2 regions of the Peribacillus sp. B-H-3 genome follow, and region 1 is predicted to be linked to the other one. Evidence: a T-box and tRNA genes for the amino acid it is inferred to sense, from the RefSeq annotation. Region 1 holds a T-box; the other holds one or more tRNA genes.
What was found. A T-box is a leader RNA that pairs with one kind of tRNA and senses whether it is charged. The one in region 1 lies ahead of proS (proline--tRNA ligase), so its partner is inferred to be a tRNA-Pro.

Region 1 (15,787 bases):
GTCCCCGGACAAAATAATTCTTCACCTCATCTTTTGCCACCGGGCGCAGAGAACGAAGCGCACGCACCTTTTCGCTCCGCACTTCATCGTCCGTTAAACGGATAGGCGGTTCCATGGCAAGCAAGGCTACCATTTGAAGCAAATGGTTTTGCACCATATCCCGCAGGGCACCGCTGTTTTCATAATAACGGCCTCGCTCTTCCACACCGAGCGTTTCACTTGAGGTGACCTGGATATTCGAGATATACCGGCTATTCCAGAGAGGCTCAAAAATGGCATTTGAAAATCGGATTACTTCAATGTTCTGTACCATTTCTTTGCCGAGGTAATGGTCGATCCGGTAAATTTCCTCCTCAGAAAAAGCAGTGCGTATTTTTTCGTTGAGTTCCTTTGCAGACTCGAAGCTGTGGCCAAACGGCTTTTCAATCACTAAACGTTTATACCCAGCTGTGTCAGAGAGCCCCTGTGCTTTTATCTGTTCTGCAATTGTTCCGAAAAACTCCGGAGCCATTGCCAGGTAAAAAATACGATTCCCCAAAAGTCCATACTGGGCATCAAGCTTCCCGGCAATATCCTTTAATTGAATATAAGATTCAGAGCTTGTTACATCATGTGAATGATAATAAAAATGGGAAGCAAATTCTTCTGCATGGTCCTGACCGCCAGCAATATCTGACAAAGATTCCTTGACGTTTTCCTGGAATTGTTCATTAGTCAAAGGTCTTCTTGCAACGCCGACAACAGCAAACTTATTTAGCTTTCCTTTTTGAAATAAGCGGTATATCGAAGGAAACAGTTTTCGATTTGCAAGATCTCCAGTTGCTCCAAAAATCATAATCAATCCGGATGGTTTATCATTTTCCATAAGCACATTACCTCTTTTCAATGTGAAGTTTTTTTTAAGGCTATATTTTGTGATTCTCCCATTTTAGAGTTTGCGGATTAGGAAATCAATGAAAATGCTTTCCTTGGGTGATTTTCAAAAATATTCCTGTTATAAGTTGATTTCCCGGAAAATAGATCTGCCGCTCAATGTATAGGGGGGTGCGGATTTATGCGGGCACCCGATTATGTTATAGTAATAAAAAGAATTCTGGTTATCGGAGGTATCACTGTGGATTTTGTTTTTTTAGGCACTGGAGCAGGTGTTCCTGCTAAGTCCCGAAATGTTTCATCCATTGCCCTTCAGCTTTTAGAGGAACGGGGGGCGGTCTGGCTTTTTGACTGCGGGGAAGCCACTCAGCATCAAATTATGAAAACACCTGTAAAACCCAGGAAAATTGAAAAAATCTTTATCACACATCTTCATGGTGACCACATATACGGGCTTCCTGGCTTAATCAGCTCCCGGTCTTTTCAGGGGGGAACTGAAGAGCTGGCCGTTTATGGCCCGAAAGGTATTGCAGACTTTATTAAAGTAAGCCTTTCAGTAAGCGGCACCCATCTGAAGTATCCGCTGAAAGTGGTGGAAATCGAGCAGGGTGTTGTTTTTGACGATGGCCAATTCACCGTGACCGCTTTGCCGCTGGATCATGGAATATACAGTGTAGGATACCGGATTGAGGAAAGTGACCGGCCTGGAAGCCTTCTTATAGAAAAACTGCTGCAGGATGGCGTGGCGCCTGGACCTCATTTTAAGGAGCTGAAAAACGGGGAAACCGTAACGCTTGATGATGGAAGGGTTTTAAATGGAAAGGATTATATCGGCAAGCCGCAAAAGGGAAGAATTATCAGCATACTTGGAGATACTAGAACATGCGAAAATGCCAGGGTGCTTGCAAGTCACGCAGATTATCTTGTCCATGAAGCGACTTTCTCCGCCAGCGAAGCTGAAATGGCCCATGAGTATTTCCACTCGACAACCGCCCAGGCTGCCTGCACGGCAAAGCAGGCTAATGCCAGGCATTTAATTTTAACTCATATCAGTTCACGCTATACTGCGGATGATGTGCTTCAGCTTGCAGAAGAAAGCAGGGAGATATTTCCTGAGACCATCGTTGCGGAAGACACCATGATGGTGAAAATTCCTTTATATAACGGGAGCTAGACAGGAAAACATTCCGAAACCATTGCAATCATGCTGGTTTGTTCTGTATCATTAACAGTGCTATAGTCTTTTATTAAGACTGTTTTCGTAAACTTTGCTGCTAGGATCAGGGCGCTGATTTTTGCTCCAGTATGCCATTAATCAGGCAGACATTACATATGTGAAAGATATTTAAAGGGGAAAATGTACATGACTGAAGATAAACATTTAAAGCAGAAAGCAATGGACTACTTATTAAAAACCAGCAGAACCTTCTTTATACCTATCAGCCAGCTGCCGGAAGGCCTTAAGGAAACGGTCGGTGCTGCTTATTTATGCATGAGGGCGATTGATGAAATTGAAGATCATCCAAGCTTACCTAAAGAAACAAAAATACACCTGCTGAATTCTGTCGGAAACCTTCTGCAAAATGGTGCAGACGAAGATGAATTGACCGCTCTCCTTGATCCGCATTCACAGGAGCTCCCTGAAGTTTCTCTGCTTCTTAAAGAGTGGATCATGCTGATTCCGCAGCCTATCACCGGCAAGGTTCTTGAAGCCACCTCCATAATGGCTCATGGAATGGCAAAATGGACGGAAAAGGATTGGCAGATACATACAGAAGAAGAGCTGGATGACTATACCTATTATGTGGCTGGCCTTGTGGGTGTCATGCTTTCGGATATCTGGGAATGGTATGACGGAACAGAGTCTGACCGTGAAATGGCCATTGCCTTTGGCCGGGGCCTGCAGACGGTCAATATCCTTAGAAACAGAACGGAAGATGCAGAACGAGGCGTTAATTTCTTTCCTGAAGGATGGAACTTTGAAAAGATGCTGTCTTTTACTGAAAAAAATCTATCTCTTGCAGATCGTTATCTTGAAGGAATTGAAACAAAGGTTATTTTCAATTTCTGCAACATTCCCCTTGCATTGGCAAAGGGAACACTTCAGGCATTGAAAGATGGAAGAGAAAAACTGACACGAAAAGATGTAGCTGATATCGTAAGCGGTGCAGTTGAATGATAATAAAGGCTGATTCCTTTTGGGGTCAGCCTTTTGCGTGCTTACTATTTATGCGGACTGCAGGGCTGACAGATGGATTGGAAAAGAAAATAGTTATTAAAAAATTCTAAAAATTTAAATAAATTCATTGAAATGAGGTTTGCTCCGCGATTATAATTTAAACATAACAGCGATAAAGAAGAATTTATAACTATTGGGGGAAACGGAATGAAAAAAAGAATGATCTCCGCGGCAGCGGCCTTGTTATGTACGGCAGCATTCTTATCGGGATGCGGAAGCAGTACAAGCTCAAATGGAAATGAAAGCGGGAAAAAAGAGGAAGTGAAAATCGGAGTCACCCAGATTGTGCAGCATCCATCATTAGATGAAGCGTTCAAGGGATTCAAACAGGCGTTAAAGGATAAAGGGGTAAAAGCTAAATATGATGTGCAAAATGCACAGGGAGACCAAAACAATAACCAGACAATCGCCAATAATTTTGCAGGAGATAAAGTAGACCTGATCTTTGCAAACTCCACCCCGAGTGCACTCGGTGCCCTAAATGCCACAAAGCAGATCCCGATTGTCTTTACTTCGGTGACAGATCCTGTAGATGCCAATCTTGTGAAATCCATGGATAAGCCAGGAGGGAATGTTACCGGAACGACGGATACTCATCCAGACGCCATCCCAAAATCCATTAAATTCATAGGAGATGAGCTCGGCGCTAAAAAAGTTGGGACCATCTACAATTCCGGAGAACAAAATTCAGTTGTCCAGGTAAAAAAGCTTAAAGAAGAAGCAGCTAAATCGGGCATCAAGGTTGTTGAATCATCTGTGTCCACCTCTGCTGAAGTCAAACAGGCGGCTGAATCGCTGGCCGGAAAAGTGGATGCCCTGTACATCATTACAGATAACACTGTCGTATCTGCGCTTGAATCTGTCGTTATGGTCTCAAAAAGCAAGCATCTGCCGCTATTCGTAGGAGAATTGGATTCTGTAAAACGCGGTGGCTTTGCTGCCTACGGATTCAGCTATTATGACATTGGATATGAAGCAGGCATTAAGGCTTCGGAAATCTTGAAGGACGGAAAAAAACCGGGGGACATACCTGTTGACTATCCTCAGAAATTGAAACTCGTAATCAATGAAAAAGCAGCGGGAGATATGGGAATTACAATTAAGGATAGCTGGAAGAAAGAGGCCGAAATCATTAAATAATCATAGAACACGCCGTAACACATTTCGTTCTTCTTTCAATATACTGTTTTACTTTGATTTTGCGGCGAAAGGGGGAAAAAAATGCTTATATTATTCAGTTCGTTTGAGTCAGGAGTTATTTATGCAATCATGGCTTTAGGCGTTTACCTGACCTTCCGGATTCTTGATTTTCCCGATATGACAGTCGATGGCAGCTTTGTCACAGGAGCTTCTGTCTCAGCGATTATGATTGTCAACGGATATTCCCCTATTACAGCAACACTGGCTGCCCTGGTTGCCGGATTTGCAGCAGGTACCATAACAGGTCTCCTTCATACAAGAGGAAAGATCAATCCGCTGTTATCCGGGATTTTAATGATGATTGCTTTGTACTCTGTAAACTTGAGAATTATGGGGCGATCCAATGTTCCTCTTTTATCAGAGCAGACCATCATGACTAATATCAGTGATATGTGGACTAAAACCGGATTGGATGCTTTGATTAACTCTGCGTTTACTGCCATCGGCCTTGGAGATAGCCTTCCTGGGACCTGGTCCATTTTAATCGTGATGCTGATTTTGGCTGTTGTTATTAAAATAGGATTATCCTCTTTTTTGAAAACGGAAATCGGCCTTGCGCTTCGGGCGACAGGCGATAACGAGGCGATGGTGAAAAGCTTTTCTGCTCACACTGGGAATATGAAGGTGCTTGGGCTCGCTATCGGAAACGCTCTGGTTGCATTTTCCGGTTCACTGGTCAGCCAGTATAATGGCTTCAGTGACGTAGGGATGGGAATTGGCATTATCGTGATAGGACTGGCATCCGTGATTATAGGGGAAGCCATATTTGGAGCTAAAACTATCGGGAGGGCCACATTGGCTGTTATCGGGGGATCGGTTGTTTATCGCCTTGTGGTCTCCCTGGCTCTGCAAGTGAAGTTCCTTCAAACTGGGGATGTTAAGCTAATTACTGCCATTATCGTAATAGGGGCTTTGGTCCTTCCGCAAATATCCGGCTACCGCAAGAGAGAGAGCAGGAAGAAAAAACGCCTGGAGGAACTGAGGCTAAGCAAGCTTAACAGCAAAAATAAGGGCGGTGAGGAGTTTGCTTAAGCTAAACGGAATATATAAAGTGTTCAACGAAGGCACTCCTGACGAAAAACTGGCGCTGGATGACTTGGAGCTTCACTTGGATAAAGGGGAATTTATCACGGTGATCGGAAGCAATGGAGCAGGGAAATCTACCTTGATGAACATGATTTCAGGAAAACTTCTTCCGGATGCAGGCGAGGTTTTTATTGATGGACGGGATGTTACAGGCACTGGGGAGCATATCCGCTCAGCGATGATAGGCCGTGTTTTCCAGGATCCGATGACTGGTACAGCTCCTAATATGACCATTGAAGAAAACCTGGCCATCGCCTATGGCAGAACCAAGAAAAGAAGCCTTGGATTCGGCGTTAATAAGAAAAGGAAAATATTTTTCAGGGAAAAGCTGGAGTCTCTCCACCTTGGACTTGAAAACAGGATGGGCGCCAAGGTTGGATTATTATCCGGCGGAGAGCGCCAGGCTCTTTCACTATTGATGGCTACCTTTACTGATCCCAATATCCTGCTTCTGGATGAACATACCGCAGCGCTTGATCCATCCCGCGCAGAGCTGGTTACTTCTCTCACAAAGAAAATAGTCGAGGAAAATCAGCTGACGGCATTAATGGTGACACATAACATGCAGCAGGCGATAGATCTTGGGAATTCATTGATCATGATGGATAAAGGCAGAATCATTTTCCAGGCAAGGGGCAAGGAAAAACAGCATCTTACCATTGAGAGGCTGCTCCATGAATTTCAAAGCATTAAAGGCGAGGGCATGCTGAATGACCGTGCCGTATTAATTTGAATAACCAATACCCCCCCGTTCATTCTTTGAACGGGGGGTTTCTGCGCTTTCTATGCTTTCTATTTGGGCGCTTTATGCTTTCCGAAGGCCCCAAGGAAGGGGGTCACTAAGACGTTGCCGCAGGATGCGGCGTTCTTAGTCTTTGATCCTCCGAACAGGCGCTTGCACTTTTTATTAATCCAGCTTCTGCGCCTAGCCTCTCGAGGTCATAAGTCACATAAGAATTGAAGGCAAAGAGCGCCTTCTATTCTTATACGCCTTATGCTGGTCAACGCTGAACAGGCGCTTGCGCTTTTTATTAATCTAGCTTCAGCGCCTAGCCTGCTGTGCAAAAGATGTTATGGCCTCAGAAGGCAAAGAGCGCCGTCTAAGTCCATAACCCTATTTGCTTCGCAAGCTGACCAGGCGCTTGCGCTTTTTGTGTTACCAGGCTCTGTCGTATTGTTTTGGGCTTTCTAGTTCGGCTTTTAGTTCTTCGGCTGCTGTTCTTGGCCAATAGGGGTTTCTTAGTAATTCGCGTCCTATGAAGACGACGTCTGCCCGATTGTTTTGCAGGATTTCTTCTGCTTGTGTGCCTGTAGTAATCAGGCCTACTGCTCCAGTAGCCAACTCTGCGCCATGCTTGATCGTTTCACTGAAAGGAACCTGATAACCGGGATATGGGTTAATTGGAGCAGGAACCACAGCTCCGGAGCTGACATCGATTAAATCTGCGCCTTCTTCTTTCATCCATTTAACCATTTTTGTATATTGTTCTGCAGTCATTCCGCCTTCACTGTAATCATGCGCAGAAAGGCGCACAAATAGCGGGCCGTTCCATACTTCCCTGACTGATGCAATGATTTCCTTCAGAAAACGGTAGCGGTTTGCTTCTGAGCCGCCGTATTCATCTTCCCGCCTATTGCTTAAAGGAGATAAAAACTCATTAATCAGGTAACCGTGAGCAGCATGCAGTTCAATAACTTCAAAACCTGCTTTTGCCGCTCGGTCTGCTCCGTTCCGGAAGGCAAGCACTGTTTTCTGGATATCTACCTTTGTCATTTCTTTTGGCAGTTTATAGTGCCCGCTGAATGCAATCGACGATGGTGCAATAATTTCTTCTTCATCCTGTGCTTTTCTTCCAGCATGGGCAAGCTGGATCCCGATTTTTGCTCCTTGTTCTTTTACAAGTGACACAAGTTCGGAGAGGCCGGCGATTTGATCGTCATTCCAGATTCCCAGGTCCTGGTTCGTGATTCTGCCCTGTTTTGTCACAGCGGCGGCTTCTGTAATGATTAAACCTGCCCCGCCGACTGCACGGCTTGTATAATGGGTCTTGTGCCAGTTTTGCACAATGCCATCTTCTTTACAGGAATACATGCACATCGGGGACATGACAATCCTGTTTTTTAAAGTTACATCTTTAATTGTATAGGAAGAAAAAAGTTTTGCGCCCATGTTACCCATCTCCTTTAAATAAATGAAATAATATACATGATTAAGTATATCAAGCTACAAAGGGTATATCCAAAATATTGGCTGAGGAAGGAATGCTTTAGAGGCCTGTTTTCCCTGCATCCTCAATTTCCTGTGAAATCTGCTGGCCCATGCGTTTGGATTGCTGAGCTGCTTCAAATATGCATGCTTCAAAAGCTTCCTGTACCCGGTATTCCGCTAAAACCCTTAATCCGGCCTCGGTCGTTCCTCCTGGCGAAGTGACTTCCTTCCTTAGCTCAATAGGGGATTTGTCAGACCTTTGCAGCATTTCCGCTGCTCCTATTAAGGTTTGGACAATCAGGGATTTCGCTGTTGCTTTTTCAAGCCCAAGAACCCCGATAGAAGCTTCCATCGCCTCGGCCAGGTAATAAATGTAGGCCGGACCGCTTCCGGAAAGCCCGGTCACAGCGTTTAACTGGTCTTCCTCAACCATTGCTACGGTGCCTATTGTTTCAAAAAGAGTGATTGCCTCATCCATTTCTTTGTCATGCGCAAAGCGATTGGCTGTTAGAGCTGTTGCCGATTTACCCACGGCTGCAGATGTATTGGGCATTGCGCGGACAATGGCCATATCTTTTCTCAGAATGCCTTCAAGGCTTGAAGTATGAACCCCTGCAGCTACAGAAATCAGCAGGGTGCTTTTTTGGAGGTGGTTTCTTGATGCCAAAAGTGCTGCATGCACATCCTTTGGCTTTACCGCCAGCACAGCTATGTCTGCATCCGCTAATAAATCCTGTTTTGATTGTGTGGTGTGAATCCCGAATTCCCGAGCAAAATATGAGAGTCTATCTTGATTGGAATTATTGCCTGCATAAATTTCCTGGGGCTGATATTTTCCGCCTGCAAGCATTCCTGCAATAATGGCTTCTGTCATGGACCCGCTTCCGATAAAAGCGATTTTCCTCATATTTCCCATCTCCTTAGATTAGTGTTATGGCTCAATACCTTAGGATAATTTCCTCATAGCTCTTTTAGTAATGTGGACCTCAGCTGGCGCCAGGATTGAAAATCATCAAGATTAACCGGGACAAATAAAAAGACCTCCCGTCCAATAAAGGACGAAAGGTCTGGCTTCCGTGGTACCACCTTTTTTCATCTTTCCCAGGGGAAGATGCAGCTTAAGATCCATTAACGCTGGAATGTACGTCAGTTTTTGCTGAAAGCTATAAGGTAGGTTCAGTGTCACAGAGGGCGGTGAAGCCTTTCAGCCTAATTGAGCTTCACTCTCTTTCGCCATGCGGCATCTACTGGCCTTAATCAATGCCGTGCTATTTTTAGTTATTAGTGATTATGGAGCATGTACAATCAGTTTGTCAATAATTAATTTTTCTGAAAAATCCCAGAGGGAGGAGATGCCAAATATGAATGACAAACGCTGTTTAAACAGTTGTAACCCAGCCATTTCTGTGCTAAGGCAGGTTATACAGTTATCCCGTGCTATACATAGAATGCCTTACAGACAGGATCTTTGCTACATCACACACCGCTGGCCCTTGCTTTCAATAAAAAAAGTTATGTGAAAATAATGACAATTTCAGATTATCAATGATAAACTAATAACATGATGGTCCATTTATAATTCGGCTCTGTTAATGATCTGTTCATGCTGATGCTGGATTCCACTGGAAGATCCGGGGGCTCATGCAGCTAAAATTGGCAGCGTTTAATTAAATGACGCTGCATGTTTATATAATTATCTATTTAAATATAACTTTATAAGGGGTATGTATGATGGTCGAATGGATTGGAAATATTGCTAAATTATCGCTTCCGACTCCCTATGCCGTGGGGGATGTGAATGTGTATGTTGTTAAAGGAGATGCATTGACATTGATTGACGCAGGCTCCAGGACCGAGGAATCCCGTTCTAGCCTGATCCGGCAGCTCGCAGAACTCCGTCTTGAAATGAACGATATCGAGCAGGTGCTGATTACTCACCACCATCCTGATCACGCAGGGGGGCTCGACTTTTTCACAAAAGATATTAACATTCTTGGCCACCTCTATAACCAAAGATGGTTTGAGATGGATGAGGACTTTATTGAGCTTCATGACCAGTTTTATAAAGATTTTTCCCGTGAAATGGGCATACCAGATGAAATGCTTGGCTACATAAATGATTACCGGAGCGCAGACCGTTCCATTACCAATAAGAAGCTTACGTCATTTTTGGCAGAAGGAGACGATCTGCCAGGACTTCGCGGCTGGAAAATAATAGAAACTCCAGGACATGCACAAAGCCATTTGTCCTTCTATAAGGAAAGTGATGGAATCATGATAGGCGGTGATCATCTGCTCGCGAAAATTACGCCAAATCCTTTAATGGAGCCGCCTTTTAAGCCAGGAGAAGAGCGTCCTAAACCTCTTTTGCAATATAACAGTTCTCTCGAAAAGTGCCTGGAGCTTCCAATTTCGCTGGTATATACGGGACACGGCGAAGAAATCAGGGATGTGCCGGCAGTGATACAGTCAGGCAGGATACGGCAGCATGAGCGTGCAATGAGGGTCAAAAAAATGATAGAGGCACATCCATCTTCAGGCTTTGAAATATGCAGGCAGCTATTTCCCAAAGTTTATCAACGAGAGCTTGGACTCACCCTGTCAGAGACAGTAGGGCAGCTTGATTATCTGGAGAGTTTAGGAGAAATTGCGCATGACAGCTCTTCAAGTGTTATGATATATGCAATCAACCAATTGCAGAGGTGAAGAAGTGAGTAAAATACAGGGAAAATGTGTGGTAATAACAGGTGCATCAGGCGGAATAGGAAAGGAAATTGCCAGGCGTTCTGCAAGTCTTGGGGCAAAAGTTGTCCTGCTTGCAAGGAACTATGATGCGCTTTTGGAATTAAAGGAAGAATTAATTAAGGGGTATGGCACTGAAGCATATGCCTATCAGCTTGATGTAGGCGATTCCGGTAAAGTCGGGGAAGTTTTCCGTGAAATTTATGAAAATGCGGGTGAAATAGACGTTCTTGTAAATAATGCCGGATACGGAGTATTCAAGGAAGCGGATGAAACGGATATGAAAGAAACTGAAGCTATGTTCCGCGTGAATGTTTTCGGGCTGATGGCGGCCACTCAAATGGTCCTTCCAGGTATGAAGCGGCGCCAAAGCGGGCATATCATAAATATAGCTTCACAGGCAGGGAAAATGGCCACTCCGAAGTCCAGCCTTTATTCTTCTACCAAATTTGCTGTCCTCGGATATTCCAATGCTCTTCGAATGGAGCTGAAGAGGGACCATGTTTTTGTTACGACAGTCAATCCGGGGCCAATCCAGACCAACTTTTTTAACATTGCGGACGAATCCGGATCATATACGAAAAATATCGAAAAATTCATGCTGAATCCCCAGTATGTGGCAATAAGGGTGGTAGGGTCCATGTTTACCGGCAAGCGGGAAATTAACCTTCCGGGATGGATGAATGCCGCCAGCAGACTGCACAACCTGTTTCCGAAAACCGTGGAGACTATTGGGAAAAGGGCCTTTTTTAAAAAATGACATACGGTCTTGACATTGACGGGCTAAAAATAATATAGTACTAAAAAACTGATAATGAAACGTTAAAGAAGGATTAGTAAAATATAAGGTGCCTATTACAGAGAGGGAATATAAAGCTGAAATATTCCTAAGGGACCCATTTGAACCTGCCTTCCAAGTTCTGCTTCGGGCCGTATGGCGAAGAGGCAGCGGATAAATCCGTTATCCTTCTTAAGAGCATGAAACGCTGTTTTTTTCGGTGTTTTATGAATAAGGGTGGTACCGCCAAAGCCTTGGTCCCTTTCTTGGGAGCAGGCTTTTTTTGCGTTTATAAAAATGAGGTGAAAAGAATGAAAAAGGAATTTGTCAAAGAAATTACGCCCATGGGCGAGGATTTTGCCCAGTGGTATACCGATGTTGTGACCAAAGCCGACTTAATCGATTACTCAAGCGTCCGCGGATCCATGATTATACGTCCGTACGGGTATGCGCTTTGGGAAAACATTAAAAATGAACTGGATATGCGCATTAAAGAAACAGGACATGAAAATGTGTATATGCCGTTGCTGATACCTGAAAGCCTTCTGCAAAAGGAAAAAGACCACATCGAAGGCTTTGCTCCTGAGGTAGCCTGGGTGACGCACGGGGGAACAGAGGAGCTTGCTGAGCGCCTGTGCATCCGTCCTACCTCTGAGGTGCTATTTTGTGAGCATTACAGCAAAATTATTCATTCCTATCGCGATTTGCCTAAGCTTTATAATCAGTGGGCAAGCGTAATCCGCTGGGAAAAAACGACCCGGCCGTTTCTCCGGACACTGGAATTTCTCTGGCAGGAAGGACATACCGCACATGCGACGGACGAGGAAGCACATGAAGAAACCACAAGAATGCTTGATGTGTATGCATCTCTTTGTGAAGAGATTCTTGCCATACCGGTGATTAAGGGGCAAAAAACAGAAAAAGAAAAATTTGCCGGCGCAAAGTTCACATATACCATTGAAAGCCTGATGCATGATGGCAAGGCTTTGCAGACGGGCACCTCCCATCACCTTGGAGACGGTTTTGCGAAAGCTTTTAACATTCAGTACAGTGATAAGTCCGGTGCTCTGCAATATGTGAACCAGACCTCATGGGGACTGACTACACGTGTGATTGGTGCTCTGATTATGGTGCACGGAGATGACAGGGGGCTGATTATTCCTCCCAAAGCAGCTCCGGTACAGCTGATGATCATCCCGGTTGCCCAGCATAAAGAAGGAGTGCTGGATTTTGCTTATCATCTGAAAAACAGGCTTTCTAAAACCTTCCGCACGGATATAGACGCCAGCGATAGATCGCCAGGATGGAAGTTCAATGAACATGAAATGAAGGGCATTCCTCTCCGGCTGGAAGCAGGGCCGCGTGATATTGAAAAAGGACAGGTGATCCTTGTGCGCAGGGATACTGGCGAAAAGTCTTTTATTCCGATTGATGATGTTGAACAGAAAGTGGCAGAAACACTTGAAGATATCCAGAAAAGTTTATATGAAAGAGCGTTAAAGCTGAGGGAAGAAAAGACCTCCTCTGTGTTAACGATGGAGGAATTCAAGGAAGTGTCCGCCGCTCATCCGGGATTCATCAAAGCGATGTGGTGCGGAAGCAGGGAATGCGAAGATAAAATAAAAGAAGAAACCGGAGCAACCTCCAGATGCATTCCGTTTCAAAAAGAAACCCTTTCAGATAAGTGCGTTTGCTGCGGCAAAGATGAAAAACACATGGTCTATTGGGCAAAAGCCTATTAATAATTCAATGCGGGAAAGCTGAAGACTTTCCCGCTCCTTATTAGAATCTGTCCTGAGTCAGTTCCGCCATTTTCTTTTCATCCATAGGCCCGATCATAACACTCCTGATCATCCCGTTTTTATCAAGGATATACGAAGTCGGAATCGTATAGACTTTATACAGGCTTCCGATTTTTCCATTTTTATCGAGTGCGATTGGAAATGTCATGTTGTTATTCTTCACAAAATCCTGAACAGCTGCCAAACTTCTGTCATTTGAAGTCAAGTTAACGGCTAAAATGGTAATGCCTCTGTTTTGATTTTTCTGGAAAAAGCTCTGCATTTCAGGGATCTCTGACCTGCAAGGCGGGCACCAGGTTGTAAAGAAGTTTAAAATGACAGTTTTACCCCGAAAGCCGGACAGCTTGAGCTTTTTTCCATTTAACGAGGCAAGCTCAAAGTCAGGGGCCTGATTTCCAGCTTCAAGACCGATGCGGCCCGTCTCTTTTTCCTGTGAAGATAATGCCGCAGTCTGCTGTCCATTAAGGCAGCAGGCAGCGGAAATGATGGCTATAAGGCATATACACTTAATCTTATTCACCGCAAGTCCTCCTTTATTATAAAGAGCTCTAAGCACTTTGCTGACCGGAGAGGAACATGGTACTTCTCTAATCAGAAGACAAGATCAGCAGAGCCGCTGTAAACTAGTCTGTGCATAATGGCTTCTTTTCATGAAAATCCCATTCGATAATTTCCCTGTTTTTTCCATGGTCCTTTTCTGTTATTCTTGTTGTATAGCAGGCGGGAAGAAGGCGGGCAAAATGATTGATTTCAAAACATATCTTATTGTATTAGGGTGTTTTTTTCTTTTTGGATGCAGCCAGCTCCAGACTCAAACAGAAAGTGTGAAAAAAGGGGAAATGGGCTTTATAACAGATCTTCAGGATAAAAAGAGGGTACTGATTAAAAATACATATTATACGGTTTCAGATTCCACCTATCTTAAGGATACGAGCGGGAGAAAGCTGGACTTTAATGATTTGAAAATCGGAATGAAAGTAAAGCCCTGGTACACTGGAAGCATTAAGCATTCTCATTCTCCTCCTGCCAGCACAGAAGCTAAGCTCTTGCTTGTCCAAAACGACGAGGAAAGCCTTCGGGAGCAGCAGGCCGTGCTTTCCGCCATTAAAAAACTGAAAAAGGGGAAGAGCGAACGATTTCTGGTCAGGAATTTTTCTCATATACCTGAGGATAAGGTGTATGTCATTGAAATGATGCGCCGGTCAAATTTAGATACTTCCTTTACAGTAACAGTCAATGCGGCAGACTTTGAAGTCCTTTTTTATTAACGGATACTAGTGCAGATCTTCCTCCCTGAAAAGGGAGTTTTTTTTATTGCTGCCATCCCCAAATCCTATGCCTGCTTGCAGGCTTTCTGCAGAAATATCCCATCATTTTCATGGAAAATTGGATATAACCGGAATGGAAGCTCAAAATGTAGAATTTTGAAGTAAAATTTCCATTGAACACGAACGTATATTCGATTAATATAATGAGTATACTAATGTAAGCGAACGTATATTCTTGTTGTTGGGTGGAGAAAGATCATGGATTACAGATCAATGCCGAAAAAATCTATCATGTGCATCGATATTAAAAGTTTTTATGCAAGCTGCTCAGCTGTCATGCTCGGGCTGGATCCGCTGGAATGCCATCTCGCTGTGGTAGGAAATCTGGAACGCTCCGGAAGTGTGGTGCTCGCCGCTTCTCCCAGGCTGAAAAAGGATTTTGGAATTAAGACCGGATCACGGATGTTTGAAATCCCTGATGATCCCCGGATTATCCTGACAGAGCCTAAAATGGCGGTATATCTGAGGATGTCTACAGAAATTACCCGCTTGTTCCATCGATATGTGCCAAAGGAATCCATCCATGTGTACAGTGTCGACGAAAGCTTCCTGCAGGTGGACGGCGCCATGCCGCTGTGGGGGGATGCCAGGGAGATTGCCGAAAAGATAAGGAATGACATCGAACGGGAATTCCAGCTTCCATGTGCAATAGGGATTGGTCCTAACATGCTTTTAGCCAAACTTTGCCTGGATCTTGAAGCCAAGAAAAAAGGCATCGCCGAATGGTCATATGAAGATGTAAAAACAAAGCTCTGGCCCGTTTCTCCCCTTAACGAAATGTGGGGAATTGGAAGACGCCTTCAAAAAACCTTAAATGGGATGGGCATCTTTACAGTGGGGCAGCTTGCCAATTATCCGCTCCATTTGCTGGAGGAAAAATTCGGCATTATGGGCAACCAGCTTTACCATCATGCATGGGGGATAGATCTTTCTGAAATTGGCGCACCGATCATGGAGGGGCAGGTGAGCTTTGGAAAAAGCCAGATTCTTCTTCGCGATTATAAGGAAGAGGAAGAAGTGAAGCATGTGATGCTTGAAATATGCGAGGAGGTCGGAAGGAGGGCCCGGTCTTCACGCAAAGCAGGCAGGACGGTGAGCCTCGGGATCGGCTACAGCCGTGAGGAATTCGGAGGAGGCTTTCACCGGTCGAGATCCATTGATGAACCAACAAACATTACGATGGATTTATATGAAATCTGCCTGGAGCTTTTCCGGGAAAATTATGTTTCCAAAACAGTACGGAGCATATCCGTTACCTTATCCAATATCGTCGATGATAATGAAATGCAGCTGACATTGTTTGATTCATCACGCTGGAAAAAGAGGGACTTGGCCTATACGGTTGACCGTATCCGGAATAAATACGGCTCAAAAGCACTGCTTCGGGCTGTCTCCTATACAGCAGCTGGAACGGCTGTTTACCGCAGCAAGCTTCTTGGAGGCCATAAATCATAGTACAGCAATTATGAAAGATGCAGGATTTGTCAGGAGGGATATGCAGTGATTCGAGATCGCGGAAAGATTAAATGG
Region 2 (15,787 bases), 920 kb from region 1:
GAGTAACGGAGGCGCCCAAAGGTTCCCTCAGAATGGTTGGAAATCATTCGCAGAGTGTAAAGGCACAAGGGAGCTTGACTGCGAGACCTACAAGTCGAGCAGGGACGAAAGTCGGGCTTAGTGATCCGGTGGTTCCGCATGGAAGGGCCATCGCTCAACGGATAAAAGCTACCCCGGGGATAACAGGCTTATCTCCCCCAAGAGTCCACATCGACGGGGAGGTTTGGCACCTCGATGTCGGCTCATCGCATCCTGGGGCTGTAGTCGGTCCCAAGGGTTGGGCTGTTCGCCCATTAAAGCGGTACGCGAGCTGGGTTCAGAACGTCGTGAGACAGTTCGGTCCCTATCCGTCGTGGGCGCAGGAAATTTGAGAGGAGCTGTCCTTAGTACGAGAGGACCGGGATGGACGCACCGCTGGTGTACCAGTTGTCTTGCCAAAGGCATAGCTGGGTAGCTACGTGCGGACGGGATAAGTGCTGAAAGCATCTAAGCATGAAGCCCCCCTCAAGATGAGATTTCCCATAGCGCAAGCTAGTAAGATCCCTGAAAGATGATCAGGTTGATAGGTCTGAGGTGGAAGCGTGGTGACACGTGCAGCTGACAGATACTAATCGATCGAGGACTTAACCAAAATGACGCGTTCAACCTTCTCTATTATCTAGTTTTGAAAGAACAAAAAAAGTTCTTGCAAAATCTCAAAAAAAGATATATAATAATATATGTCTTTCGAGAAAATGTTTGGTGGCGATAGCGAAGAGGTCACACCCGTTCCCATTCCGAACACGGCAGTTAAGCTCTTCAGCGCCGATGGTAGTTGGGGGTTCTCCCCCTGTGAGAGTAGGACGCCGCCAAGCTTATAATTATGGAGGATTAGCTCAGCTGGGAGAGCATCTGCCTTACAAGCAGAGGGTCGGCGGTTCGATCCCGTCATCCTCCACCATATTATTTCACCTGCCGGTGTAGCTCAATTGGTAGAGCAACTGACTTGTAATCAGTAGGTTGGGGGTTCAAGTCCTCTTGCCGGCACCATCTTCATAAAATTTTGTACGAGCTATCGTTCGAACATTATTTCCATCTTATTTGTTTGAGCCATTAGCTCAGTTGGTAGAGCATCTGACTTTTAATCAGAGGGTCGAAGGTTCGAATCCTTCATGGCTCACCATTCATATGCGGGTGTGGCGGAATTGGCAGACGCACCAGACTTAGGATCTGGCGCCGCAAGGCGTGGGGGTTCAAGTCCCTTCACCCGCATCACAATGCGGAAGTAGTTCAGTGGTAGAATACAACCTTGCCAAGGTTGGGGTCGCGGGTTCGAATCCCGTCTTCCGCTCCACTTTTCGTAATGCCGGGGTGGCGGAACTGGCAGACGCACAGGACTTAAAATCCTGCGGTAGGTGACTACCGTACCGGTTCGATTCCGGTCCTCGGCACCATTTATATGCGCCCGTAGCTCAATTGGATAGAGCGTCTGACTACGGATCAGAAGGTTATGGGTTCGACTCCTTTCGGGCGCGCCATATTACGGGAAGTAGCTCAGCTTGGTAGAGCACTTGGTTTGGGACCAAGGGGTCGCAGGTTCGAATCCTGTCTTCCCGACCATGTGATTTTTTTAAAATGGGGCCTTAGCTCAGCTGGGAGAGCGCCTGCCTTGCACGCAGGAGGTCAGCGGTTCGATCCCGCTAGGCTCCACCATATCATTATCCTATATTTTATTTGGCGGCGTAGCTCAGCTGGCTAGAGCGTACGGTTCATACCCGTGAGGTCGGGGGTTCGATCCCCTCTGCCGCTACCAAAATATAAGGACCTTTAGCTCAGCTGGTTAGAGCAGACGGCTCATAACCGTCCGGTCGTAGGTTCGAGTCCTACAAGGTCCACCATCTTCAACACGGAGGAATACCCAAGTCTGGCTGAAGGGATCGGTCTTGAAAACCGACAGGGGTGTCAAAGCCCGCGGGGGTTCGAATCCCTCTTCCTCCTCCATTATTTATTGACAGAATATGAAGCATTCTTATTGTCGCGGGGTGGAGCAGTCTGGTAGCTCGTCGGGCTCATAACCCGAAGGTCGCAGGTTCAAATCCTGTCCCCGCAATCATTAGGTCCCGTGGTGTAGCGGTTAACATGCCTGCCTGTCACGCAGGAGATCGCGGGTTCGATTCCCGTCGGGACCGCCATTTTTACTAGATTCAAATGATATGTTATACATATTACCCATTGGCTCGGTAGCTCAGTCGGTAGAGCAAAGGACTGAAAATCCTTGTGTCGGCGGTTCGATTCCGTCCCGAGCCACCATTATATATTAAATAACTGTGGCGGTTGTGGCGAAGTGGTTAACGCATCGGATTGTGGTTCCGACATTCGTGGGTTCGATTCCCATCATCCGCCCCATATATCGCGGGTGTAGTTTAGTGGTAAAACCTCAGCCTTCCAAGCTGATGTCGAGGGTTCGATTCCCTCTACCCGCTCCAAATATGGGCCTATAGCTCAGCTGGTTAGAGCGCACGCCTGATAAGCGTGAGGTCGATGGTTCGAGTCCATTTAGGCCCACCATTCCGCAGTAGCTCAGTGGTAGAGCATTCGGCTGTTAACCGAACGGTCGTAGGTTCGAGTCCTACCTGCGGAGCCATGGGGAAGTACTCAAGAGGCTGAAGAGGCGCCCCTGCTAAGGGTGTAGGTCGCGTAAGCGGCGCGAGGGTTCAAATCCCTCCTTCTCCGCCACTGGCCCATTGGTCAAGCGGTTAAGACACCGCCCTTTCACGGCGGTAACACGGGTTCGAATCCCGTATGGGTCATATTAAAAGATGTATACATTCACTGTATACATCTTTTTTTCATTTACTGAATGCTTACGTCCATGGATATAGTGAGGCCAGATTCCATTTAAGATAAATGGAATCTGGCCTATTTTTTGCTTCTATAATAAATGCTGGGTCCCGCACAATTTGCTTCCAAGAAGTTTTGTATTAAAGCCATCAGACAATAAGAAACTTCAGGATACAAAAAATTGAGAAGCCGCCAAGGCACTGCAGCAATCGGGATCAAGGTATTCAAAATCGTTCTCTATGGGTTTTCCAGCGGCTTTTTAGAGATTTAAAGCTGTACGAGAAACAAGATAAAATGCGGGCATGAATCAAAAAATGGATCGGTTTCCCATCAATATACGCGAATTGAATTTCATAATACAGGGGGTGACAACGTAAGTTATCACCCCCTGTATATATGTCTATTTTTTATCTACATAGCTGTCCTTCCGTTTATATGGAATGTCTCCCAGCTGAGATTCCATATTTTCATCGTCCAGTCTTTGTTCATATTTTTCTTCTCTTTTTGTGGGATACACTTTTTTATTTTTGCCTTCTATATCATTTCCTAGAAACCCTTCGTATTCCTCGGTAAAGCCATTTGTTTCGTCTTCCTCTTTATATAAAGAATCAAAGTTTTCGTTATCGCCTGTAAAATCCGAAGGTGTTTCAGATGTTCCGAAGCGTGCTACTTCGCCAAAGCTGTCTTCCTTTTCATTTGTATCGCCTCTGTGCCTGTTTTCAAAGCTGTCTCCTTTAGATGGAATCAGCAGATTTTCCTCTACAGGCCGATCTGAAGCGGTATGCTGTTCAGGTGTATGCTCTACACAATATAATGTGGAAGGCACTGCCTCTAAGCGCTCATAAGGTATTTCTGTGCCGCAGGTTTTACAGGTGCCGTATGTTCCTTTACTGATTGCGGAGAGTGCAGCATTAACCTTTTCAATCTCAGTCTCAGCATGGCTGTCCAGTGCTTTTTCCCGCTCAATTTCAAATAGCTCTGTGCCCAGATCACCAGGGTGGTTGTCATATGAAGACAGTTCACCTACAGATTCTTTTTCGCTTTTATCCAAAACTGTTTCATGATCATTTTCAACTCTTTGTTCAAGCTGCTCTTTTAGTGTAAGCAGTTCATTTTTTAATGAATTAATTTGCTCATTTGTAGCCATAGATTATCCGCTCCTTAATAGTTGGTCGAACATATTTTTTTGAGTGTAAGGATTAAATACCCGAATATTGAGTATTGAAAACAAGGAAAGTTTTATGCAATTAATATCAATCATTATCATCAAAATGCAAACTCTTGGGTGCTTCCTATTTTTTAGATGAATGGGCATTCCCAGGCAGCCTGTCTATGGCCCTCGAATTTTAAAAGGAAAAAATCCCCATGCATGTGCATGGGGACGGGGATTTATTTTATAGAAAATAGCTTATAAATAAACCGGCAGATAATAATAAGCCGAATATCGTGTTTGTTTGAGCAGTTGCTATCATGGCAGGCACCATTTCTTTGGCAATGGTTTTGCCCATGAACCCTTTAATGGCTTTGACGGCTTTAGGCACACTTAGGATGACAAGCAAAAGCCACGGTGAAACGATTCCGGCTGCACATAGTCCGATGACCCAAAGATAAGCGAATGTGAACATAATGCCCATAAATGTGATGGATTTTTTTTGCCCCATTAATATAGCAAGTGTTTTTCGTCCGTTTGCTTTATCACCATCATGATCGCGTATGTTATTGGCGAAATTAATCAGTCCCACCAATATGCCGCTTGGGATAGCGACCAGTACAGTCATTTTTGAAACGGTTCCAGTTTGGATGTAAAAGGATATTAATATGATCAAGAAACCCATGAATAATCCTGACATCAGCTCCCCGAAAGGAGTGGAGGATATTGGAAGCGGCCCGCCGGTGTATAAATAGCCGACTGCCATGCAGACAAGCCCGACTGCAGCAATCCACCAGGATGACACAGCACAAATATAGATGCCAAGAAGCAGGGCAAGTCCGTATAAGGCAAGGGCGAGGTTCAGGATGAATTGAGGGCTCATGCCGTGGCGGACTATTCCTCCGCCGATGCCGACTGATTTCTCATTATCCAGTCCTCTTTTAAAATCATAGTACTCATTAAACAAATTAGTCGCACTTTGGATAAGTAATGAGGCAATCAGCATTGCAGCGAACAGCACTACATTAACACGTTCTGTCTGCAAGGCAAGTGCTGTGCCTATTAAGACGGGCACAAATCCAGCCGTCAATGTATGTGGACGAATTAATTCCCACCAGATCTTCCAGCTGCGCTTTTCAGGCCGGATAGCCCCGGGATTTTGATGATCTTTATTTTGCATAATTTCTCTCCTAGTTTTGATTTATGAATAACCCCCGATATAAGGCGCTATAAAAAATGGCATACAGCTTAAGTGTAGGAAAACATCATGCAGGTGTCAATGCAAACGAACAAATTTCCTGCTGATAAAGAATTTTAGTTCTGTATTTGAGGAAGAATATAATAATAAGGAATAAAGCAGTCAGAAGAGGCTATGAACAAGGTGGAATAATTGACAGGGAGATAAATTGAGGTGTATCTTTAAATAGGTTTGAAAAGCTTTTAAAATGTACATTCGGGGTGATTTTTTTGGCTATCTCACAGCAGTCTGAACTTCTTTTTGGATTAAATGAGGCCTTAAAAAAGGCACAGGAAACTAATCAAAATGTGCTGTTCAGCGAAGTAAAAAAAATAGATGTTATCAACCCCCTTTCATTTTATCAAGCTGGAAGAGAACGATATGCAGGTGAACGCTTCTTTTGGCAGGATCCTACCAAAGAAACTACCATTATTGGTTTAGGTAAAGTTGAAAAACTTCAGGGTGCGGCTAATGCTGCACGCTTTAAGGAAATTGAGTCCGGATGGTCAGACCTGCTGGGCAATGCTGTTAAGATCGGAACAGCAGATGCTGCTGCGACTGGCCCTTTGCTGTTTGGAGGTTTTTCGTTTGATTACCAAAAAAGCAGCTCTATGCTTTGGGATCAATTCGGGGATCATTTACTGTATATTCCTGCCTTTATGCTAAGCATTTGTGAAGGGGAAGCCTACTTAACCGCCAATCTTATTTGTTCGCCAGAAGATAGTGCAGATCATTTTATTGATTTGATAAATGAACGGGAAAAATATATTTATGAAAGCCTGGGCCGCCGCAGCTTTTCTGGCAATGAGCTTCTTTCACAAACAGAGATCCAGCCGGAAGAATGGAAGAAAACAGTGGCCGAAGCCGTAGAGGAACTTAAAAAAACAGATCTTGATAAAATTGTGCTGGCCAGAGAGATGCGCCTGGTTTTTCAGGATGCGATTTTTTCTGAAGCCATACTTGAAAAGCTGATGGCTGAGCAGACTGCAAGCTTTATATTCAGCTTGGAGTCGGGCAGTGACTGCTTCATAGGTGCTACTCCTGAGAGGCTGATCAAGAAAAGAAAGGGCCAGCTTTATTCTGCATGCCTTGCAGGGACAATTGCTAGAGGTAAAACAGAAGAAGAGGACGAGCGCCTGGGGGCTGAGCTTCTTTGTGACCAAAAAAATTTAATTGAGCATCAATATGTTGTATCCATGATTTCTAAAGCAATAAATTCGGTATGCGACAGGGTATATATACCTGAAAAACCTGAGCTTATGAAAATAAGGCATATCCAGCATTTGTATACACCAGTAACAGGTGAATGTGACCCGGGCGTATCGGTTTTTTCTGTGATTGATAAGCTTCATCCGACACCAGCCTTAGGCGGACTGCCAAAAGAAAAAGCAGTCACCAGAATCAGGGAAATCGAGCTGCTCGAGCGCGGATTGTATGCTGGGCCGATTGGATGGGCAGATTCTTATGGGAATGGCGAATTTGCTGTGGGAATACGATCCGGGTTAATACAGGGAAATGAAGCATCTCTTTTTGCAGGATGCGGAGTAGTAGAGGATTCTTCACCGGAAAGCGAGTACCAGGAAACATCCATTAAATTTAACCCGATGTTAAGCGCATTAGGAGGAAACCTTCATGAATGACCGTGAAGCACTGACAGCATATGCTGCTGCTTTTGTTGATGAATTAGCACAAAATCATGTGAAACACGCTGTAGTGAGCCCTGGATCCAGATCAACACCGCTTGCAATGCTGCTTGTAGAACATCCGGATATTACCGTGCATATTAATGTCGATGAAAGATCAGCAGGCTTTTTTGCTCTGGGCCTCGCAAAAGCCCTTAATGAGCCAGTTGCAATGCTGTGCACATCAGGTACGGCGACAGCCAATTATTATCCGGCGATTATAGAAGCCTATTATTCAAGAGTTCCGCTGATTGTTTTAACAGCGGACCGTCCCCATGAGCTGCGAAGCGTGGGAGCCCCTCAGGCCATCGACCAAATCAATTTATATGGCAAGCATGTGAAATGGTTCGTAGAAATGGCTTTGCCAGAGAATACAGATCAAATGGTTAAGTACGCTAGGAATGTTTCTGCCCGTGCCATAGCCGCGGCAGCAAACGAACCGTCTGGACCCGTTCATTTAAACTTTCCGCTGCGTGAACCGCTTGTTCCTGATCTTTCGATGGCAAAGGAGCAATGGGAGAGCGAGGAAGAACGCGAGGCAGCCGTTATGATAGACAGCGGGGCGCTTGCACTCTCGCCAGGACAGGTGGATAGGATTGCACAGGTATTTAACGAATCAGAATCAGGCATCATCATTTGCGGTGAATTAAAGTATGAAACAACTAAGGATGCTATCCTTTCACTTGCAGGCAAGCTTGGTTTTCCCGTATTTGCAGATCCGTTGTCACAGCTTAGAAGCGGGGACCATAGCAAAGAGCTGATTGTGGATACATATGATACCTTCTTGCGTTTTGGTGAAATTTCAGAAACCTGCAAGCCTGATCTGATTTTGCGGTTTGGAGCCATGCCTGTTTCAAAACCGCTTTTGCAATTTATAAAAAAACAAACAAGCGCAAGGCATATGGTTGTGGACGGCGGAGCAGGCTGGAGAGAGCCTGCAGGCATGGCTACAGATATGATTTACTGCGATGAAGTTTCCTTTTGCCATGATATGCTGCGGAGGATTGATGAAAAAGAAGACCGGAATTTTCTTGAATCCATGGTATCACTGAATGAAAAGGTCAGAAATGCCCTTTTGGCAATAGGAGATGACCATGAGCTTAATGAAGGAAAGCTGTTTTTGCTTTTAAGTGATCTCCTTCCAGAGCATTCCACTTTGTTTGTCGGTAACAGCATGCCTATCCGGGACTTGGACACATTCTTTTTTAACAATTCAAAAGGAATAAGGACGCTTGCAAATCGGGGTGCCAACGGAATTGACGGTGTCGTATCAACTGCTATCGGCGTTAGTACAGTATCGCAAAACACAGTTCTGGCTATTGGTGATTTAAGCTTTTTCCATGATATGAACGGGTTCCTTGCAGCTAAGCTTCAAAAACAAAATTTAACAGTGCTGCTTATTAATAATGATGGAGGAGGAATCTTTTCGTTTCTTCCCCAGTCCAGTGAAAAAGAAAATTTTGAAGTTTTATTCGGCACTCCGCATGGATTGGATTTCTCGCATGCTGCCCAATTATATGGAGCCAATTATGCAAAGGTTGAGAGTTGGGAGCATTTCTCAAAAACTCTTACAGAATCTTTTGATATACCGGGTTTGAAAATTATCGAAGTTCCTACATTAAGGGAAACCAATGTCTTAAAGCATCGGGATTTGTGGAATTTTGTTTCCCAGGAAATAAAAAATGCCAATTCAGGGGAGAATTCTTGAGGATTTCCTGTCAGGATGTCGAATACCATGTTGAGGTAGCGGGAGAGGGAGAGCCACTTTTGCTTCTGCATGGATTTACAGGCAATCTTGACAGCTGGAAATTTCTTATTCCCGTTCTCAGTTCAAAATGCAAGCTGATACTTGTCGACATTATTGGCCATGGAGAAACAGATTCGCCTGAAGATTCCGCTCGCTATGAAGCAAAAAAGGCGGCCGATGACCTAAAGGAGATTCTTGACCAGCTGAATGCAGAAAAAGTAAGTGTACTGGGCTATTCTATGGGTGGGCGGCTTGCATTAAGTTTTGCTGCACTGTATCCGGAACGAATTGATAAGCTGATACTTGAAAGTGCGTCTCCAGGCCTCAAAGAGGAAATGGAAAGAACAAAAAGAATCATGGCGGACAAGAAATTGTCTCAAATGATTTTGAATGAAGGATTGGAGCATTTTGTGGATTATTGGGAAAACATCCCCTTGTTTACTACTCAAAAAAGCCTGCCGAAAGCTGTACAGCAGGAAATCAGGAATCAAAGGCTTTCTAATAGAGCCATTGGACTTGCAAACAGCTTGACTGGGATGGGAACAGGTGCACAGCCCTCTTGGTGGGAAAAGCTTGGCACGTTTGATTTTCCGGTATTGCTGCTGGCTGGCGAGCTTGACGAAAAATTCTGCAGAATAGCATATTCCATGAAAAAACACATGAAACATTGCGAAGTGAAAATAATAAACGGTGCAGGGCATGCAATTCATGTGGAACAAGAGAAAAAGTTTGGTAAAATAATAAGTGAGTACTTATAAAGGAGGAGAAAAGTTTGGCAATCAATTGGGTTTCACAGCGTGAGTATGAAGATATTTTTTATGAAGTGTATAATGGCATTGCTAAGATTTCAATTAATCGTCCAGAGGTACATAATGCCTTCCGCCCCAAAACGGTAATGGAATTGATTGATGCTTTTTCAAGAGCACGCGACAATTCAGAAGTTGGCGTTATTATCCTGACAGGAACGGGAGGAAAGGCATTCTGTTCTGGAGGAGACCAAAAAGTCCGCGGCCATGGCGGATATGTGGGAGAGGACGAAATTCCGCGGTTGAATGTCCTTGATCTTCAGCGCCTGATCCGCGTTATTCCAAAGCCTGTTGTCGCAATGGTAGCAGGTTATGCAATCGGCGGAGGACATGTTCTTCATATTGTATGTGATTTAACGATTGCAGCTGATAATGCTGTATTTGGACAAACCGGTCCTAAAGTCGGAAGCTTTGATGCTGGATATGGCTCCGGTTATCTGGCACGCATCGTAGGCCACAAGAAAGCACGCGAAATTTGGTATTTATGCCGTCAATACAGCGCGCAGGAAGCCTTGGACATGGGCTTGGTGAATACAGTTGTTCCTTTAGAGCAATTAGAGGAAGAAACGGTTCAATGGTGTAAGGAAATGCTTGAAAAGAGCCCTACTGCACTTCGTTTCCTGAAAGCTGGCTTCAATGCCGACACAGACGGCCTCGCTGGAATCCAGCAATTTGCCGGTGATGCAACATTGCTTTATTACACTACAGATGAAGCAAAAGAAGGACGCGATGCATTCAAGGAAAAACGCAGCCCTGACTTTGGCCAGTTCCCTCGTTTTCCTTAATGACGAAAACCTTAATAAATTGAAATGCAAAACAGCTCCGCGAGTTCTTCGCCGGGCTGTTTTTCTCTAAAGGAGAGAAATACATATGTTTCCACAGGAAAAGCTGCCAAATTGGCTGAAAAAAAGAGCTGAACTGACTCCAGACAGAATAGCAATTGAATTTCAAGGAGCTTCATATACCTTTAAAGATCTTGATACACTAGCAGCAAAAACAGCAGGAAAGCTTTCTGCTATAGGACTTAAACCTGCAGATACATGTGCACTGATGCTTAAAAACCACATTGACAGTGCCGTCATGATTCATGCCTTGTTTTACCTGGGGGTAAAAATCGTGATAGTCAATAATCGCCTGTCAGGCAGTGAAATAAGCTTTCAGATTAAAGACAGCCAGGCAGGATGGTTTATATCGGAAGAAGCATTTTCAGAAAAAAACAGCGAAGTTTTAAGTAAGGTACAAGATATTGTTTTTTCTGTAAAAGAAAACATACAATTGCAAAAAGCTGAAGATGTGAAGATCATTGAAGAATTCAATCTGCATGACATGGCTACCCTCATGTATACGTCTGGCACTACAGGGAATCCGAAGGGAGTCATCCAGACATTCGGCAATCATTGGTGGAGCGCTGTCGGGTCAGTATTGAATTTAGGTTTAAAGGAAGATGATTGCTGGTTCTGTGCAGTTCCTCTTTTTCATATAAGCGGACTTTCCATTTTGATGAAAAATGTTATTTATGGAATGAAAATCGTGATAACAGATAAATTTGACCCTGATGAAGCTAATCGAATGATAGAGGATAAGGGAGTATCCATAATTTCTGTTGTAACGGCCATGCTGAACAGAATGCTGCAGAAGGTTGGGGACGGTGGATATCCTTCTTCCTTTAGGTGTATGCTGCTTGGCGGAGGTCCTGCACCCCTTTCAATACTTGAGGAATGCAGGGATAAGGGAATACCTGTTTATCAAACATATGGAATGACTGAAACATCTTCCCAAATTGTCACCCTGTCTCCTGAATACAGCCTGAAAAAAATCGGTTCTGCCGGTAAATCGCTTTTTCCGTCTCAGCTCCGGATAGAAGCTGAAGGAAGGGTGGCAGCGCCGAATGAAGCTGGTGAAATTGTAGTTTCGGGTCCTAATGTAACAAAGGGATATTACAATCGTGAAAAGGAAACAGAGAAAAGCATCCAAAATGGCTGGCTTTATACAGGTGACATTGGGTATCTTGATGTGGAAGGTTTTCTGTATGTCCTGGACCGCCGTTCTGATTTAATTATTTCAGGCGGGGAAAATATCTATCCTGCCGAAATCGAGTCGGTACTGATGAAGCATCATGATGTCTTCGAAGCTGGAGTAACCTCCATGAATCATCCTCAATGGGGCAGCGTGCCTGCCGCATTTGTTGTAAGGCATTCAGGGAAAAAGACATCTGCCGAAGAATTGCTTGCATACTGCCGGCAATATCTTGCTTCTTATAAGGTCCCCAAAAGGATTATCTTTTGTGAAGAGCTTCCGCGCAGCGGTGCTAATAAGCTTTTAAGAAGAGAGCTGAAAAAACGTCTGGAGGAAAGCGATTGAATATCCATTCTATCTCTATATACCATATTTCGGCTCCGTTAAAGGCACCCTTTCAAACGCATCTGGAAACGGTGACCGAACGTGAGGCACTCGTAATTGAAGTCCGTGACCATGAGGGAAGAACAGGGTACGGGGAAGCCGTTCCTTTTTCAAGTCCCTGGTATACAGAAGAGACGATTGTCACCTGCGGGCACATTCTGAAGGATTTTTTAGTCCCAATGGTGCTGTCATCAGCACTTAAACATCCTTCACAGCTGTCTGAATTATGGAAAGGAATCAGGAGAAACAGGATGGCAAAGTCTGGACTAGGCCAGGCGATTTGGGATTTATATGCCAAACAGCAGGGTGTGTATATCGGCAGCCTGTTTGGAGGGACAAGAACAGAGGTGGCTGCCGGTGCAGTGATTGCTGCCAAAGAATTGGAAAGAGCACTGTCACAGATTGAAGATTTTCTGGAGACCGGCTATAAGCGATATAAAATTAAGATAAGTCCTGAAAATGATCTGCACTATTTATCTGAAATCAGAAAGAGGTATCCGGATCTAACAATAATGGCAGATGCAAATTCGGCTTATAGTCTCAGCGATTTAGATCGTCTTAAGCAGCTGGATCAATTTGGTTTGCAGATGATTGAGCAGCCTTTAGGTGCAGAAGATATTGTCGAGCACAGCATTATCCAAAAAGAACTGAATACCCCTATTTGCCTGGATGAAAGCATAAGCTCTTTTGAGGATGCCAAAAGTGCTGTTGCTCTTGGAAGCTGTAAAATCATTTCTGTTAAAATGTCACGTGTCGGAGGATGGACAGAAGCTGCACGCATTCATGACTTGTGCATCAGGGAGGATATTCCCCTATGGTGCGGAGGGATGATTGAATTTGGCATTTCCAGAGCCCATAATATAGCGCTTGCTTCTTTGAAAGGCTTCACCATTCCTGGTGATATCTCTTCTTCTTCAAAGTATTGGGAGGAAGATATTATAGATCCTGAGGTTGTGGTGAAAAATGGATGTATTGAAGTGCCAAAATCTGCCGGAATCGGTTTTTCGGTCAATGTGAAAAAGCTCGCTGACAAAACGCTTCACAAAGAGATATACTCAAACTAGGGACCATATGCAGGGTCCTTTTTCTTTTGTATAAATAGGCTGCAAAATAGGCATTTGCCGATAGTCTTTTCCTGCTTATCTTTTTATAATAAACACTACGGCCTCATCAGGTGGACGTTTTTACAGAAAGCGGGCACCTGCAGCGGAAATTAACAGACAAGATTAAAGAGCCCATCACGTAAAAAGGCAGGGAGATCATATGAGTTCTGAGAATAAACCATATCTTATTGCTGAAATACTGCTATTAAGAGGTTTGCCGATTAGTGTGATAAAGGAAATTACCGCCCTTGATGCACATGAAATAAAGAGGATCAGGCAGAAATACCGGCTTAAAAAGCGTTCAGGACGTTTCCTGTTTATACAAAGGATTTTATAAGGTTTCTTGTTTTAGCTGAGCTTATTTGTATATATGAAAATAAAAAACAGGAAGGCTGCCCTTCCTGTTTTTTAACATTATGCAGGCTGAAAGGTTCTGCAGCCGGCATCATTGCTTGTATGTGCACGTTCTTCTGAGTAGTTTACTACCATGATGCTTTCAGCTGAACAACGGTTTCCATGCTTCCAGAACCGGCAATTGCTTACTGTACATTTGACATCCTTTGCCATGATATCCACTCCTATAGTAAAAGTAACGAACATATATAGGATTTGCCAATTAAAGTTCAAGATTCTTATTTTTAAATGGAATTTTAGTTAAGTACATTGTTGATTTCTGCACTTTGCGGGAGTGGATGACGCCAGGCAGCGAGGAGAAATCAACAGGCAAATGGGAAAATATTTGGCCTTCAACTGTTTCAATAAGGCTGTTTTCGTAAACTTTGCAAACATGGAACAAGGTGGCTGATTTCCGCGGGGCGGGCTGTGAGTCTCCCCACCTGCGCCTGCGGCGTCTCTCCTGTCCCGCTCATCCAACAGGAGTCTCGCACATTACGCTCCAATCAACCCGCTTTAATAATGAGTTTGCCTCACAGAACTCATCAAAAAACAACAACCTTTAAGAAAACAGCCATCAAAAAAGAATGAAAAGCCTGAATGATTTTCATCCAGGCACATAATTTATTAAGAAAGACATGGAAATTGCTTCTTATTTTTTTCTCTTTTTCTCAGGAACAGGATCAAGGCCTCCCGGATGAAACGGCTGGCATTTTAAAATCCTGATGAAAGTAAGCCAGCTTCCTTTTAAAGGCCCAAAACGCTTAATCGCTTCAATTCCATAATGAGAGCATGTAGGGTAAAAACGGCAGGAAGGGGGCTTAAGAGGGGAAATGGCAATCTGATAAAAACGGATTAATCCTATAAGGAGTTTGTTGATCATGAGTGTCATCCTTTTCATAGAATGTGTTAATGCTTCTTGTGCAACTATATCATATATCTCAATTGAGAATCAGCAGGGATGCCTATTCCAGAAATTAATTATAAATCAAACAAAATAGATGAAAAATGTCGGAATTAGCTGTAGAATAGGATACAGATAACAATAAGGAGTGATAAAATGCCTTCAGTAGAAAGCTTTGAATTAGATCATAACGCTGTTAAAGCCCCTTTTGTCAGACATTGCGGTGTTCACAAAGTAGGAACAGACGGTGTTGTTAATAAATTTGATATACGTTTTTGCCAGCCGAATAAACAGTCGATGCAGCCGGATTCCATCCATACACTTGAACATTTGCTTGCTTATAATATCCGCAAGCATTCCGAGCAGTATGATCATTTTGATATCATTGATATTTCCCCAATGGGCTGCCAGACAGGTTTTTACCTGGTCGTAAGCGGAGAACCTACGGTTTCAGAGATTATCGATGTTCTGGAAGAAACCATGAAGGATGGCGTGCAAGTCACTGAAATTCCTGCTGCTAATGAAACACAATGCGGCCAGGCTAAACTTCATGACCTTGAAGGAGCAAAAAAATTAATGAATTTCTGGCTTAAACAAAGCAAAGAAGATCTTCATCAAGTATTCGCATAAATTATTGCAAAGCAGCCCGGGGTTCGGCCCTGAGGCTGCTTTTTTAGTTCACAGCGAAATAATGTGGAGCTGGCATAGTGAGCGGGATATCTTCAAACATCCCCGGCTGTAATGAATTTCCATGATGAATATGTCATATTACTTCGGCTGATCTTCGCTTTGCCCTTCCAAAGTTTCCGCTTTGTCTGCAAAGGAATCAGTTCCTTGGCTTTCATCCTTGTTTTCCTTGTTATCAATTGGATCAATGGTGTGCTTATAGCCATAGCCCTTATTGACTGTAGTAACCGAAAGCAGCAAGACAGCAAGGACAATTAAAATTCCTGCAATAATCATGATTGTAACCAAGCGAACCCCTCCCTTTTTACTTTTAATCCTATTTTATCTTCTAGGAAAATTACTGTAAATGATCTATTAGAAATCTGTTTAAGAGCCCATAGCAGCTTGCTAAATAAATGTTTTAACTTTTAGGAAAAGGGAAATATATAAAATATATACAGGAGGTTGATAGTAATGTCGAAAAAGACTGTAGAAGTGGTAAATAAGGAAATCGCCAATTTCAGCGTGCTTTATACAAAGCTGCACAATTATCATTGGTTCGTTAATGGACCGCATTTTTTTGAGCTCCATGTAAAGCTTGAAGAACTATATAATGAAGTGACAGCTAACATGGATGAACTTGCAGAAAGGCTTTTGGCACTTGGGGAAAAGCCGGTTGCAACTATTAAGGAATATATGGAATTGACTTCCATCGAGGAAGCTACAGGCAAAGAAAATACAGAAGATATGGTTCAAAGTGTTATTACCGACTTTGAAAAATTGTCTAAGGAACTAGAAGAAGGTATTGAATCTGCCGAGAAGGATGATGATCAGGTTACGGGTGATATGCTGATTGGCATGAAGAAGAGCCTTAATAAA

Region 2: it has a tRNA-Pro gene. The T-box ahead of proS (proline--tRNA ligase) is inferred to sense a tRNA for this amino acid. The anticodon was not compared.

What each region holds. Positions count from the first base shown of each region.
Region 1 covers NZ_CP183879.1:3,455,358-3,471,144, reverse strand. Annotated here, with positions in the region: gene zwf (glucose-6-phosphate dehydrogenase) at 1-865, opposite strand, end outside; gene rnz (ribonuclease Z) at 1,115-2,047, shown strand; gene ACN6MY_RS17255 (squalene/phytoene synthase family protein) at 2,237-3,052, shown strand; gene ACN6MY_RS17250 (ABC transporter substrate-binding protein) at 3,260-4,252, shown strand; gene ACN6MY_RS17245 (ABC transporter permease) at 4,334-5,344, shown strand; gene ACN6MY_RS17240 (ABC transporter ATP-binding protein) at 5,337-6,131, shown strand; gene namA (NADPH dehydrogenase NamA) at 6,555-7,568, opposite strand; gene proC (pyrroline-5-carboxylate reductase) at 7,666-8,514, opposite strand; gene ACN6MY_RS17225 (MBL fold metallo-hydrolase) at 9,336-10,313, shown strand; gene ACN6MY_RS17220 (SDR family NAD(P)-dependent oxidoreductase) at 10,318-11,109, shown strand; T-box leader at 11,163-11,393, shown strand; gene proS (proline--tRNA ligase) at 11,439-12,869, shown strand; gene ACN6MY_RS17210 (peroxiredoxin family protein) at 12,910-13,449, opposite strand; gene ACN6MY_RS17205 (hypothetical protein) at 13,670-14,197, shown strand; gene ACN6MY_RS17200 (DNA polymerase thumb domain-containing protein) at 14,456-15,712, shown strand; gene ACN6MY_RS17195 (YolD-like family protein) at 15,758-15,787, shown strand, end outside.
Region 2 covers NZ_CP183879.1:4,375,756-4,391,542, reverse strand. Annotated here, with positions in the region: rRNA gene ACN6MY_RS21930 (23S ribosomal RNA) at 1-631, shown strand, start outside; rRNA gene rrf (5S ribosomal RNA) at 738-854, shown strand; tRNA gene ACN6MY_RS21920 (tRNA-Val) at 865-940, shown strand; tRNA gene ACN6MY_RS21915 (tRNA-Thr) at 954-1,029, shown strand; tRNA gene ACN6MY_RS21910 (tRNA-Lys) at 1,087-1,162, shown strand; tRNA gene ACN6MY_RS21905 (tRNA-Leu) at 1,170-1,251, shown strand; tRNA gene ACN6MY_RS21900 (tRNA-Gly) at 1,259-1,333, shown strand; tRNA gene ACN6MY_RS21895 (tRNA-Leu) at 1,345-1,433, shown strand; tRNA gene ACN6MY_RS21890 (tRNA-Arg) at 1,441-1,517, shown strand; tRNA gene ACN6MY_RS21885 (tRNA-Pro) at 1,523-1,599, shown strand; tRNA gene ACN6MY_RS21880 (tRNA-Ala) at 1,617-1,692, shown strand; tRNA gene ACN6MY_RS21875 (tRNA-Met) at 1,716-1,792, shown strand; tRNA gene ACN6MY_RS21870 (tRNA-Ile) at 1,801-1,877, shown strand; tRNA gene ACN6MY_RS21865 (tRNA-Ser) at 1,888-1,980, shown strand; tRNA gene ACN6MY_RS21860 (tRNA-Met) at 2,016-2,089, shown strand; tRNA gene ACN6MY_RS21855 (tRNA-Asp) at 2,096-2,171, shown strand; tRNA gene ACN6MY_RS21850 (tRNA-Phe) at 2,214-2,289, shown strand; tRNA gene ACN6MY_RS21845 (tRNA-His) at 2,310-2,385, shown strand; tRNA gene ACN6MY_RS21840 (tRNA-Gly) at 2,392-2,465, shown strand; tRNA gene ACN6MY_RS21835 (tRNA-Ile) at 2,471-2,547, shown strand; tRNA gene ACN6MY_RS21830 (tRNA-Asn) at 2,549-2,623, shown strand; tRNA gene ACN6MY_RS21825 (tRNA-Ser) at 2,625-2,715, shown strand; tRNA gene ACN6MY_RS21820 (tRNA-Glu) at 2,718-2,789, shown strand; gene ACN6MY_RS21815 (TraR/DksA C4-type zinc finger protein) at 3,221-3,967, opposite strand; gene ACN6MY_RS21810 (1,4-dihydroxy-2-naphthoate polyprenyltransferase) at 4,215-5,150, opposite strand; gene ACN6MY_RS21805 (isochorismate synthase) at 5,429-6,847, shown strand; gene menD (2-succinyl-5-enolpyruvyl-6-hydroxy-3-cyclohexene-1-carboxylic-acid synthase) at 6,840-8,597, shown strand; gene menH (2-succinyl-6-hydroxy-2,4-cyclohexadiene-1-carboxylate synthase) at 8,600-9,394, shown strand; gene menB (1,4-dihydroxy-2-naphthoyl-CoA synthase) at 9,415-10,227, shown strand; gene ACN6MY_RS21785 (o-succinylbenzoate--CoA ligase) at 10,313-11,803, shown strand; gene menC (o-succinylbenzoate synthase) at 11,800-12,906, shown strand; gene ACN6MY_RS21775 (hypothetical protein) at 13,106-13,282, shown strand; gene ACN6MY_RS21770 (DUF1540 domain-containing protein) at 13,360-13,512, opposite strand; gene yidD (membrane protein insertion efficiency factor YidD) at 13,991-14,221, opposite strand; gene ACN6MY_RS21760 (S-ribosylhomocysteine lyase) at 14,399-14,872, shown strand; partial or broken gene ytzI (YtzI protein) at 15,080-15,205, opposite strand; gene ACN6MY_RS21750 (Dps family protein) at 15,383-15,787, shown strand, end outside.